DNA from 4 places in the Photobacterium makurazakiensis genome. Region 3 is predicted to be linked to each of the others. Evidence: predicted binding sites of a transcription regulator. Region 3 holds the regulator's gene; each other region holds the start of a gene.
The links. The regulator CRP, encoded in region 3, controls carbon source genes, mostly activating them, when cyclic AMP is high. The targets are predictions, from matches to a motif close to TGTGANNNNNNTCACA.
Positions count from the first base shown of each region.

Region 1 (3,472 bases), on a different contig from region 3:
AAAGACTCTTCACTTTCATCAAATTCACGTTGCTGGCGCTGCTGAATAACCAATACGCCCAATACTTGGCGTTGGTGAATAATAGGCGTACCGAAGAACGAGCAGAAGGATTCCTCCCCCGTACCCGGAAGATGTTTGAAGTGGGGATGATGGCGGGCATCGGCAACGTTTATGGGTTCAGCACGCTCTCCGACTAACCCAACTAACCCTTCACCAAACGCCAGTCCAGCATGGCGATGAGGTTTTTTCAGCCCTTGTGTCGCCATCAAGGTATACTGCTGACGTTTATGATCAGCAATATAAATGGAACAGCACTCTGTTTTCATTGCTCGACAAGTACTAATAACCAACTGATCCAATGCTTCGATCAAATTAGGGGCACTTGCTACTTTTTCGACAATTTCTCTCAGTTGCGTCAGCATATCTCGCCTTGTCCCACGTTATGCTGGGGTATCCCATTTTATGGCTAGGTTACCCTCGCTTACCCCGGCGCTTTTTGCGTTCTTTAAACGGCATTGCCATAGCAGCGAACTCTTTTAGTGCACGACGGTAAACATCACGCTTAAAAGACACAACCTGCCTAACCGGATACCAATAACTGACCCACCGCCAGCCATCAAATTCCGGCGTACTGCCGCGTTGCATATTAACCTTTGACTCATCACATTCTAAACTCAGCAAAAACCACTTTTGTTTTTGTCCGATACAAACAGGCTTAGAGTCCCAGCGAACCAATCGCTTGGGTAATTTATAGCGAAGCCAATGACGACTTGACGCCAAAATTCGTACATCTTTCTTGGTTAGCCCCACTTCCTCGTAGAGCTCCCGATACATGGCTTGCTCCGGGGTTTCCCCTTCATCAATGCCACCTTGCGGAAACTGCCAGGAATGTTGTCCATATCGTCGAGCCCAGAATACTTCGCCATGGCTATTACAGATCACAATACCCACATTTGGGCGGTATCCATCGCCATCAATCACTGGACGACCTCAAGTATAAATCTTTATTAATAGTGATTTTTTCACAGACCACCCTATGGGTAAACAAACATTCTAATTTATCAGCGCTTTTTCCTACCTAAGCCTCATATTCTGGATAACTTCCCCACACGGTTTGTTTTATAAACAACCGAATGAGACCTAGGGCACATTTATACACGTTTTCTGTGGATAGATTTGTGAAGAAGCCTTAAACACCCTGAAAAAACAATCATAACGAAATAAAAAAAACATAGATACAAAAATTAAAACCGCTTCAATTAAGAATTTAAAACAAACACTTAAAAAAACATCATCACTTAAAATAGCAATAAGCATCATGATAAAGCAAAGCCAAAATATCGATCGGTCAAAGATCGACCAATCCTGACTTTACCCACAACAAACAATCAACACCGATGAAAAACCCACCACAACAGTGCTCAATAAGCCAGCTAACCCCTGTATAAATAGTCAGTAATGATAAAATTAAATAAATTCGCCGCTCATCCTGTGGATATCTTTAGAAAAGATCATATTTTCAGCACCTCATCATGCCATTTTTACTCGTTCTCTGGTGTATACCCCAACCTAAACCCACGATCAAGATCAATAAAATCAATAAGTTAAAAGTATACCGCATGCATATAAAACCATTTATTAACAGCAGTTCGAAAATGATCGTCTATTTTTTCATCAATATGTTATTTTCTACTTAATTCCAGATTCGGCTTTTGTTTTGGCTATGGTAGGATCCCTCCCCCGTTATCGATGGTATCGAATATGCGCTCAACACCCACAACAGAGCATGAGTTACTCACTAGAGCTCAGGCACTTGCAGGCTTAACACTTGGCGAACTCGCCCATGACGCTGGCATCGTTCCTCCCCCCGATCTAAAACGTGATAAAGGGTGGGTTGGACAGTTGCTAGAATGGCATTTGGGTGCGACAGCAGGCAGCAAACCCGTGCCTGATTTTGTTGAGCTCGGTATCGAGCTTAAGACGATTCCAATCGGTTACAATGGCCGCCCCCTTGAGACAACATTTGTCTGTGTCGCACCACTCATTGGGCTACAAGGTCTTAGTTGGGAAAATAGTCATATTCGCCATAAGCTGGCTAGAGTTTTGTGGATACCTGTAGAAGGGGAGCGTGATATTCCCTTAGCTGATCGCCATGTCGGCTCGCCGTTACTTTGGAGCCCATCGCACGAAGAAGAGCTTCAGCTTAAACAAGACTGGGAAGAGCTCATGGATATGATCGTACTTGGCCGAGTTGAACAAATCACGGCACGCCATGGCGAAGTACTACAACTCAGACCCAAAGCAGCCAATAGCAAGGCGTTAACCGAAGCGTATGGTGCAAATGGGCAGCCAATAAAAACCTTACCACGCGGTTTTTACCTCAAAACACACTTTACGGCAGGGTTACTGGAACGTTACTTTGTTATCTAGCACTATAAGGAAATGGTCATATCCTCACGACAGTTAGAGACTTGTCCGTCGGGTGAAAATTCGTCATAGGGATCTGTTACCCGTAAAATAACCGAACGAAAACCAAGCGGACGTAAAAAATTCTTGGCTTGCTCAATCGACTGAAACTTGATCATTTCATCGCTATCACCTTTTAACGGAACAAGTTTATTTTTAAACTCAACTTCAACCAAGTAATCAGAGCATCCCGCATAACTGGTTAAAATACACATCGGCAATAAGCCATTATCGGCTTTACTCCAATGCTTAAGTTGTGACAACTTCATACACTCTCCCTGCCATCGATACCACCGTTTCTGTATTAACTATATACCATAGTGGCTGCAGTGATATCAGCGCAGCCAATAGGCTGGGTACTCAAACTACTTTCACCCACAGAAAAGTCACGGTATATTCAAATGAGACTAACTGCCTATCATTGGTATTAGATAATCAGTCCAAGGAGGGCTCATGAAATACCACAAAATTCCTCACTCGACTCTTGAGGTGAGCAAAATCTGCCTTGGCACTATGACTTTTGGTGAACAAAATAATGAAAGTGATGCACATAACCAGTTAGATTTCGCTTTCGAGCGCGGCGTGAATTTCATTGATACCGCAGAGATGTATCCCGTCCCACCAAAGCCAGAAACTCAGGGTGCTACCGAACAGTATATTGGTAGCTGGCTAAAAAAAACCGGAAACCGAGACAAAGTCGTATTAGCGACGAAAGTTGCAGGCCCTCGCACTCTTCCTTATATCCGTAATAACATGGCACTTGATCGCCGTAATATTCATGATGCCGTCGAAGATAGTCTGAATAGACTCCAAACCGACTATATCGACCTGTACCAATTGCACTGGCCGCAACGCGAAACCAATTGCTTTGGGCAGCTGAATTATCAATATAAAGAAGATCACTCTGGTGTGACGATAACTGATACCCTTGAGGCGCTGGCCGAGTTAGTGCGTGCAGGCAAGATACGCTATATTGGTCTATCAAATGAAACACCATGGGGGGTGA
Region 1 is NZ_JAKJSJ010000012.1:110,892-114,363, forward strand. It holds gene ptsP (phosphoenolpyruvate--protein phosphotransferase) at 1-422, opposite strand, end outside; gene rppH (RNA pyrophosphohydrolase) at 472-981, opposite strand; gene mutH (DNA mismatch repair endonuclease MutH) at 1,762-2,430, shown strand; gene L4D09_RS05155 (DUF6482 family protein) at 2,433-2,735, opposite strand; gene L4D09_RS05160 (NADP(H)-dependent aldo-keto reductase) at 2,920-3,472, shown strand, end outside.
Region 1: rppH (RNA pyrophosphohydrolase) is a predicted target of CRP. The motif match lies at 1,135-1,150, and genes of this name have one in related genera.

Region 2 (3,472 bases), on a different contig from region 3:
TTAAGTTACCCGAGAACCAACGTGCGGTTACCGATGGTGTGACTGTCGACTGGTGCACATCACCTGCAGCAGAACGCCAATTACCATTCAATGTCATGATCGCCTTCACCCCGACACGCGCCTGCTCTTCTGTGGCCTGCTTGTTAATCATCCCTGATTGCAAGTAACCTTCCCAACGCGCATCTGCAGCTAGCATATATGGTTGAGGGTTATTCAAGATATCTGCAATTTTTGTTTGCTCGCGCGTCGCTTCTTCAGCATTGTGTAGGTTTGAGTAAGTGGTATAAATGGTAGCACTGTCATTTGCCTGAACAGCTTGCTGCGCAGCAGAGGCATAGGAAGTATCATTCGGCATAATATGTGTCTGAGTGGCTACCGAGCGCGCAATGCGGAATTCTGCATCATCATCGTTACGGATAGCCCAATTGCCTTTCATATCACCAAATGAGATTTTCACACCATTATCAAGGGTTGAGATCTGACGATTATAGCCAGGGTACATCTGATCGACTGATTTGGTTTCATTGCCAGATGTTGACAACGCTTTTTGCAATAACTCACCATCCCACAATAATTGCAGATCCATATCTTGGTTGGTTAAATTGGTAATTTTAGTTTCAACCAATGAGGTACGGTCAGTCACAAAGCGAAGCACCATTTGCACTTCAACGATATCTGTTTTTAATATTTGTACTAATGCACCAGGCGTACTGTATATCTCCGCATCAGCAGAAGATAAATCAATGATATTGCCTGTCACTTTGTCGGTAAGGTGCAACTTGTCAAACTCTTGACCCGACATAAAGTGAGCATATTCTTGAGTGACTTGCATGATGCCGCCAAAAGCACCGTAACCTTTCTCATCAGCAGGTAATAAGTGGCCGTGCCATGCGCCATTATCAACAAAAGCATTATAATTAAGATTACTGTATTCATCGTAATCACGTAGGTATTCCGGCGAACCGGTGCGGTCGATTACATTGGTGAAATCGCTATTTGGTAGCCCCGCCGTTTTCTCGGTTTTACTACTACTGCTATTACACCCAGCTAACGCAATGGCTGAACCGATTACTACTGCTAGACAAGTTTTACGAAAAGTCATTCAGAATCCCCCGATAGACGCTCACCGTTATTACCTAATTGGCTTATGTTTTAATGCGAGCGGTATTTTTATTGATGCTTCTCAGCACGTTAAAATCTGGAGGGGATAATAGAAGGTAAAAGATTAACTAAAATAGATCGAAATCACAGTAAATTTTTTTACCAAGATAAATATCAAAATCCATTCGCATAAAACCCATTCAATACTGAAGTATCATTCACTTATATAAATATAAGTTGACTCAATGTCACAATGTTATTTTTACCAATTTTAACTAAAACGAATCAAGATCACAGGGAGGTTTATACTTTGTTCGTAACAAAAACTATTGATAAATAAGCATATTGTAACCGACACAATTAGATAAACTTCACACTTATTCCAGTAAAACTTAGTAATAACCAACCGTTCGTAATAATACGAATATAAATAGAGGAATAAAGAACACAAATGTTTCATCAACATTGCGAATGTAACATTCTTCTCGTGTATAAAAATAACAGTTTATAGCAGAAATGTAATTGCATATTCATGCGACATTTTTTTGTGATTTTTGGGCATGACTCATTAAGTTATATATCTGATAATTTCGATAACGTTATTCAATTTAATTTTGAAGACATAAAAAAACCAGTGCAAAGCACTGGTTTTTAAATTCTAAGCTAGTAACGTGATTGAATTACTCGGCTAACATCTTGCGTGCAGCTTCTACAACAACTTTGATAGAACGCGCTTCTGTTACTTTCAACGTTGCATGATCAGGTGTTTCTTCCTGAGTACGGTTGATAATAACACCCGCCACACAACCCGCACGTAAGCCAGAGCTCGCACACATTGTTAGCAATGTTGCAGATTCCATTTCAAAGTTAAGCACACCCATTTCCTGCCACTCTTTCATTGAGCCTTGGAAACGGCGAACAACACGGCCAGAGAACGTATCGTAACGCTCTTGACCTGGGTAGAAGGTATCACTCGAAGCTGTTACACCAGTATGTACTGTTGCACCATCGTCATCACAAGCTGCTTTCATTGCAGTCGCTACGGCGAAATCTGCAACCGCAGGGAATTCCATTGGTGCAAAATGTAGGCTTGCACCGTCTAAACGCACAGAGCCTGTCGATACAATCATGTCACCCACATTAATATGAGGTTGGATTGCACCTGTAGTACCGACACGTAGGAAGGTACGTACACCCAACTGCGCCAGTTCTTCAACGGCGATTGAAGTTGAAGGACCACCAATACCCGTCGAACATACAACAACAGATTTACCATCTAGCTTAGCGCGGAACACCGTGTACTCACGAGAGCTCGCTAAAAATTCAGGGTTATCCATTAGGTTGGCAATTTTTTCAACGCGAGCAGGATCGCCAGGAATAATGGCAAGCTCTGCACCGTTAAGGTCCGCTTTATTTACACCAAGATGGAAAACTGCGTTGTCAGACATAATCAGATCCTTTCATTATTATTGCCGCAGATATAGGGGGAACAAGATTAGCGGCTACACTTAATTATTGTTTTGGAAGTACTCTTTCAACTTTATCGCAAAAGAGTGCTCGCGAAACACCAAATAACGATAGCCTATAGCCGCCAGCATTTGAGTGACATATGTCACACAAACAGAAAAACAAACAATTTCAAATTACATTTTATTGTGACAGAGGCCTCACTCAATCGTTATCCTTTGCGAGCTATCACATTTCTCTCTATGAGCGCAGATAGAAAAAAGGCACCACTTTCGTGATGCCTTTCGCTGGGTACTAAGCTTGTAACAACTTTATTTAGTCATCCGCTTTAAATTTCAACAACCTTAATGCGTTCAATGTAACCAACGCAGTCGCCCCGCTATCGGCCAGTACCGCCACCCAAAGTCCAGTCAAGCCAAACAGTGTTGTGATAAGGAATACCCCTTTTAAACCGAGTGCCAAAATGACATTCTGACGAATATTCGCCAACGTCGCTTTAGATAGAGCAATCATCATTGGCAGTTCAGAAATTCGATTGTGTGTTAGTGCCGCATCTGCAGTTTCCAACGCTACATCTGTACCGCCGCCCATGGCAATACCAATCGAGGCTGTTTTCATTGCAGGTGCATCGTTGATGCCATCACCCACCATAGCAACACGCTTGGTTTGATTTGCCAATTCAACTTCTTTCACTTTATCTTCTGGCAATAAACCAGCACTGAAATCAATGCCGATTTCTTTGGCAATTGCTGCTGCAGCTCTTGGGTTATCGCCGGTTAGCATTACAGAGTGAATACCCATCGCCTTCAGTGCCTTAATGGCTTTCTCACTGTCTTCACGTAAGTTGTCTCGCCATGCAATCAGTCCCACAGGCTGCTGGTTACGGACAGCAACAACCAAGGTT
Region 2 is NZ_JAKJSJ010000009.1:76,063-79,534, forward strand. It holds gene ygjK (alpha-glucosidase) at 1-1,102, opposite strand, end outside; gene udp (uridine phosphorylase) at 1,782-2,549, opposite strand; gene L4D09_RS00710 (zinc/cadmium/mercury/lead-transporting ATPase) at 2,884-3,472, opposite strand, start outside.
Region 2: udp (uridine phosphorylase) is a predicted target of CRP. The motif match lies at 2,703-2,718, and genes of this name have one in related genera.

Region 3 (3,472 bases):
AAAGGGTTGTGCAATTATTTGATGGCTTATGGCAAGACTATACTCAGCGTTTATGCCCCTCTGCTGCACAGGTGCATGATTTACTCACAGAAGATGAGCCGTTGCTGAATGACCATATTGCGTTACGGACGTTTAATTTGCCTAAAGTGGGTCTGGATAGGCTAGCGGCACCGTTTATCGCATTGGGTTATAAACCTTGTGGTAAGTATCACTTTGAAGCAAAGAAACTTTATGCTGAGCACTTTGAGCATCCAAATCCAAATGCCCCGAAAGTATTCATCAGTGAATTGCTAGTAGGGCAGTTTAGCTCGTTGCTACAGCAAACCGTACGAGAGCTTGTTGATCAAGTACCAGAAGCGGCGATGCGTGATCCTGCCTTCCTGCATGGTGGGCGGCGTTGGGACCTCGATTATGCCACTTATGAGTTGCTGGTAGCAGAAAGCGAATATGCAGGGTGGTTAGCCGCGCACGGTTTTGGTGCCAACCATTTTACAGTCAGTATTAATCAGCTTGAGCAGTTTACTGAGGTCAAAGAGGTAAATCATTTACTTCGTCATAATGGCTTTTCGATCAATGAGTCGGGGGGCGATGTGAAAGGCAGCCCTGAGGTGATGCTAGAGCAATCGGCAACGATTGCTGATACCGTTGATGTTGGCTTTACCGATGGGGTGTTTAGTATCGCGGGAGGGTTTTATGAATTTGCTAAGCGCTATGCTGCACCTGACGGTGAGTTATATCGTGGCTTTGTTGAAGCCTCGGCGGATAAAATCTTCGAAAGCACCCACGTGAAGAAAGACTGATCCGTAGGCGTTAAAGGTGATTAACCCTATAGCCCACTGTAATGAAATACGGTGGGCTTATCGTATGCGATAAGAGTAAAACGTGTTTGGGGAAGGCTAATGGCACAGGCTATCAAGTGGTGTGATCCCGAATTCATGCTTAGTAAGTTGTCCTTTATGGCATGGTGAAGCCGTTTGTTGTTCACAATAGTGACGATGCCCGCTAAAGCCTGTCATCTCTATTGTTGGGGGAAGAGGAGCAATAACGCTCGTATTGCTTGCCGGTAAGCCATTTGCTGAAAAGCGTTCGAGGTCCATATCGATTTCATCCATGTGAATGACGTATTATCACTTACGCCAGATATGCACAATGTAGCACTTGGTGGTGAGGATACAAGGACGAAAAAGTGAGCAATACGGCAAAAATACCATTTCGGTATGAATTCCCGGATCAAAAAAGCCGCCCGAGGCGGCTTTTTACTATCAATGATGGCACGCGAAATTAACGTGTACCGTATACCACGATAGTTTTACCGTGAGCAGAGATTAGGTTCTGCTCTTCCAGCATTTTCAAAATACGACCAACAGTTTCACGAGAACAACCCACGATCTGGCCAATTTCTTGGCGAGTGATCTTGATTTGCATACCGTCAGGGTGCGTCATCGCATCTGGTTGCTTCGCAAGATTTAGAAGTGTCTGAGCGATACGGCCAGTCACATCTAGGAAAGCAAGATCACCTACTTTCTGGCTTGTAACCTGAAGACGGTTTGCCATTTGAGCAGACAAACGCATCAGAATATCAGGGTTAACTTGAATAAGCTGGCGGAATTTCTTGAAAGAAATCTCTGCGACTTCACAAGGGGTTTTTGCTCGAACCCAAGCGGTACGCTCTTGGCCTTCTTCGAACAAGCCTAATTCACCGATAAAGTCACCCTGGTTTAGGTAAGACAAGATCATTTCCTTGCCTTCTTCATCCTTGATTAGGACAGCCACAGAACCTTTAACAATGTAGTAGAGCGTTTCAGCTTTTTCACCCGCATGAATCAAAGTACTCTTTGACGGGTATTTATGAATGTGGCAATGCGAAAGAAACCACTCTAGAGTTGGATCTGTTTGAGGTTTACCTGGAACCATATTACTAACTTCCTCTGTGTTTGTTGCCCAACAACGACGTCCATCAAAAAAGGGCTGGGCCTATACTTGGTGTTCGTCGCTTAGGATATTCAGTCAACAGCTGGGCTGCAAGCTCACGTGAATAATTAGTTCAAAGTTTATCTTTTTTCAGCATGTATTTCTTGATATTGATCTATCGAGAATGGTCATTTAGTAGTCATAAGTGTGCACATGATCACACAGTTGCTATATTGTCACTAATTACCCTATAAGTAGTAAGGAAAAACAAATGCAATCACGAGTGAAATGGGTCGAGAATATGACCTTTTTAGGACAGTCAAATTCTGGCCATAGTGTGGTTATGGATGGCAATGGGGGAGAAAAAGCACCAAGCCCAATGGAGATGGTATTGATGGCGGCTGGGGGGTGTAGCTCGGTTGATGTGGTTGATGGGTTGAAATCAGCTGGGCAGAAAATTACGGGCTGTGAAGCGCGAATTTCATCTGAGCGCCGTGAGCAAGCCCCCCGTATTTTTACTTCAGCGAACTTGCATTTCGTGGTGACAGGTCATGATCTCGATGAAGCGCTAGTAGCAAAAATTGTTGCTGATTCGCTAGAGAAGTATTGCTCGGTGTGTTTGATGCTTGGTGAAGGTGTTGAAATGACGCACTCTCATGAAGTGATTGGCGCCTAATTCGAAATTGCGGTGAAGAGATCCAAGCCCCTAAAAAGGGGCTTGAGTTTTATCATTTAACCGATTTTTCCTGTTTCGATCAGTTTTTGGATCAACGGGCGCATGATTAGCTCCATGGCAAAGCTCATTTTTCCACCCGGAACCACCAGTGTATTGTGGCGTGACATAAATGATCCTTGGATCATCGATAGCAAATAAGGGAAGTCGACATTTTTGATCCCGCGAAATCGGATCACGACAAAACTCTCATCCAAGCTTGGAATAGCTTTGGCGCTGAATGGGTTTGAGGTATCAACGGTAGGTACGCGCTGAAAGTTAATATGGGTACGAGAAAACTGAGGCGTAATATAATTGAGATAGTCATCCATCGATCGCACAATCGATTCCATTACCGCTTCTCGTGAATGGCCGCGATCGCGGGTATCCCGAACAATCTTTTGAATCCACTCTAAGTTGACGATTGGTACCATGCCAATCAGTAAATCAACATGCTGAGCAACATTGGTTTCACCATCAACAGCCCCACCATGAAGTCCTTCATAGAACAATACGTCGGTGTTTTCTGGTAATTCCTGCCATGGTGTGAATGAACCGGGCATTTGGTTATATGGTACGGCTTCATCAAAGGTATGCAGGTAGCGTCGAAATTGGCCGCTTCCATCATCACCATACTGGCGGAAAAAGGTTTCTAGCTGAGGGAAATCGTTCGCTTGAGGACCAAAGTAACTAATATGTCGCCCTTGATCTTTGGCTTTGCGAATTTCGACATCCATTTCTGGGCGAGTAAAACGGTGAAAGCTATCACCTTCCAGCCAGGCAGCATTAATGCCCATCATATTGAACATTTTGCGAAATGCTTCAGAGGTGGTGGATGTACCCGCCCCT
Region 3 is NZ_JAKJSJ010000013.1:191,721-195,192, forward strand. It holds gene L4D09_RS06450 (DUF1338 domain-containing protein) at 1-800, shown strand, start outside; gene L4D09_RS06455 (hypothetical protein) at 897-1,097, opposite strand; gene crp (cAMP-activated global transcriptional regulator CRP) at 1,282-1,914, opposite strand; gene L4D09_RS06465 (OsmC family protein) at 2,183-2,587, shown strand; gene L4D09_RS06470 (phosphoribulokinase) at 2,644-3,472, opposite strand, start outside.

Region 4 (3,472 bases), on a different contig from region 3:
GATGTATACAGAGATACCCGCTAGCACTGCGTGAACAACGTATAGGCCAGGTGCTAGGAACATGAATGCAAATTCTAGCGGCTCTGTAACACCGGTGAAGAATGATGCGAAACCAGCTGCAATCATGATTGAAGCAACTTTTTCTTTATTCTTCGCTTTAGCCGTGTGGTACATCGCAAGAGCAGCACCAGGTAGACCAAACATCATGATTGGGAAGAAACCAGCTTGGTACATACCTGTAACACCGACAGTTGCTGTACCTTCAGCGATTGATTTCGCGCCACCAAGGAAGTTAGGGATATCGTTAATACCTGCTACGTCAAACCAGAATACTGAGTTTAGAGCGTGGTGAAGACCAACAGGGATTAGTAGACGGTTAAAGAATGCGTAAAGACCAGCACCCACTTCACCCATACCTTGAATGCTTTCACCGAAGTTTACTAGACCACCGTATACAGCAGGCCAGATGTACATAAGGATGAAGGCAATCAGAATACCAGCAAAAGACGTTAGGATAGGTACTAGGCGCTTACCAGAGAAGAACGCCAATGCTTTGTGCAGTTCAACTGTTGAGAAACGGTTATAGATTTCAGCTGAAACAATACCCACAAGGATACCAACAAACTGGTTGCTGATTTTACCAAATGCAGCCGGTACTGCGCTTGGGTCTATACCTTGGATTTGTGCAACTGATCCAGGAGAAAGTAATGTTGTAACAACTAAGAAGCCAACGAAACCAGCAAGTGCTGCTGCACCATCTTTATCTTTCGACATACCGTAAGCAACACCGATTGCAAACAGTACAGACATGTTATCAATAATTGCGGCACCAGCTTTAATCAAAAAAGCTGCAAGTGCACTGTTTGCACCCCAACCATTTGGATCAATCCAGTAACCAATACCCATTAAAATTGCTGCGGCAGGCAGAGTGGCGACTGGCACCATCAATGCTTTACCTACTTTTTGAAAATATCCAAGAATGTTCACCCTTAGTTCCCCCTATGGTTGTCTTAGATGTAAAACTGATAACTTATTTTGGTTATCCGATTAAGTTACCTGCAGTTTAAGAAATTAATTTCGCCCCGCAAATTAAAACGTCATCATTTGTGATCTTTGTCACCTGTATAACCAATAATAAGGCGATTTTGCTAGCTCGATCATAAAACTTATTTTATTATCCAAAACAAAGGCGTGAACACGCTAAGATTTTATCGATATTTAAACTTGGAATGAGGTGTCACCGTGAGACTAATCCCACTGAATAAAGCGAAAGAAGTAGGTTTGTGGTCAGCACGCTATATTGCTGATCGTATTAACAAATTTGAGCCAACAGCGGAACGTCCTTTCGTGCTAGGCCTGCCAACAGGTGGCACCCCCCTCGCAACTTACAAACGCCTTATTGAGCTTTATGAGGCTGGAGAAGTAAGTTTCAAGCATGTCGTAACGTTTAACATGGATGAATATATCGGTATCCCATCGGATCACCCAGAATCATACCACAGCTTCATGTTCAACAATTTCTTCAAGCACGTTGATATCCAAGAAGAAAACATCAACTTACTTAACGGTAATACTGATGACCATGACGCTGAATGCCAGCGTTACGAAGATAAAATTAAGTCTTATGGCCGTATTAACCTGTTCATGGGTGGCGTTGGTAACGATGGCCATATCGCATTTAACGAGCCAGCATCTTCTCTAGCATCGCGCACTCGTATCAAAACGTTAACAGAAGATACTCGTATCGCTAATTCACGTTTCTTCGATGGTGACATGAACCAAGTACCAAAGTACGCACTAACAATTGGTGTGGGTACTCTATTAGATTCTGCTGAAATCATGGTTCTGGTTACAGGCCATAACAAAGCCCTTGCACTAGAGGCTGCTGTTGAAGGTTCAGTAAACCACCTATGGACAGTTTCAGCACTTCAACTTCACCCTAAATCATTGATTGTTTGTGATGAGCCTTCAACGCAAGAACTGAAAGTGAAGACTGTTAAGTACTTCAAAGAACTAGAAGCTAATAACATCAATAACCTGTAATAAAAGGATTTGTTCATGTACGCGCTAACCAATTGCCGCATTTATACCGGTAGCGATGTGCTGAATAACCACGCCGTCATTATTGACGGCGTGAACATTCACGCTGTCTGCCCAATTGCAGAATTACCCGCTGATATTGAAACCCGTGATCTTAATGGTGCAAATCTAACAGCAGGCTTTATCGATCTACAGCTAAATGGCTGTGGTGGTGTCATGCTTAATGATGAAATTAACGCAGATACCATCCATACCATGCACCGTGCCAACCTGAAATCAGGTTGTACAAGCTTCTTACCGACACTGATTACATCGTCTGACGAAGACATGAAAGCAGTCATTGCTGCCGAGCGTGAGTACCAAAGCCAATACCAGAATCATTCATTAGGTCTGCACCTTGAAGGTCCTTACCTTAATGTCATGAAAAAAGGTATTCACTCTGTTGACCATATCCGCCGCTCTGACGACGCGATGATCGATACAATCTGCGCTAATGCTGATGTTGTCACTAAAGTGACGCTCGCACCCGAGCTAAACTCGCACGAACATATCGAAAAACTGGTCGATGCCGGTGTTGTTGTATCGGCAGGACATACCAACGCAACTTATGTTGAAGCACGTAAAGGCTTTGCATCTGGTATTAGCTTTGCCACCCACCTGTTCAATGCCATGACCCCTATTGCTGGTCGCGAACCGGGAATGGTTGGTGCGATTTACGATACGCCAGACGTCTATACAGGCATTATTGCCGACGGTTTTCATGTCGATTATGCCAATATTCGCATGGCCCACCGCATGAAAGGCGAGAAGCTTGTTTTAGTTACCGATGCAACTGCACCTGCAGGAGCAGACATGGATCACTTTATTTTTGTCGGTAAGAAAGTATATTATCGTGATGGGAAGTGTGTTGATGAAAATGGCACACTCGGTGGTTCAGCACTAACAATGATTGAAGCAATTCAAAATAGTGTCGAACATGCAGGTATCGCCTTGGACGAAGCGATTAGAATGGCCACTCTGTATCCTGCTCGCGCGATTAGCGTTGACAAGAAGTTGGGTGCCATCAAAAAAGGTATGGTTGCAAACCTTGCTATTTTTGATCGTGATTATAATGTTCGGGCGACTGTAGTTAACGGTGAATACGAGCAGAACTAACTATGACAGGCGGACAAATTGGTAATGTAGATCTGGTAAAACAGCTGAATAGTGCAGCTGTTTACAGACTAATTGACTTGCAAGGCCCTATTTCACGCATTCAGGTGGCTGACGTTAGTCAACTCGCGCCTGCAAGTGTTACTAAAATCACCCGCCAATTGCTTGAGCGCGGCCTGATCAAAGAGGTCGCGCAGCAGGCTTCTACTGGAGGTCGGCGTGCGATATCGCTGACGACAGAATCAGCCCCTTTTCATTCAATTGCAATACGCCTAGGGCG
Region 4 is NZ_JAKJSJ010000009.1:402,459-405,930, forward strand. It holds gene nagE (N-acetylglucosamine-specific PTS transporter subunit IIBC) at 1-987, opposite strand, end outside; gene nagB (glucosamine-6-phosphate deaminase) at 1,243-2,043, shown strand; gene nagA (N-acetylglucosamine-6-phosphate deacetylase) at 2,059-3,195, shown strand; gene nagC (DNA-binding transcriptional regulator NagC) at 3,198-3,472, shown strand, end outside.
Region 4: nagE (N-acetylglucosamine-specific PTS transporter subunit IIBC) is a predicted target of CRP. The motif match lies at 1,106-1,121, and genes of this name have one in related genera.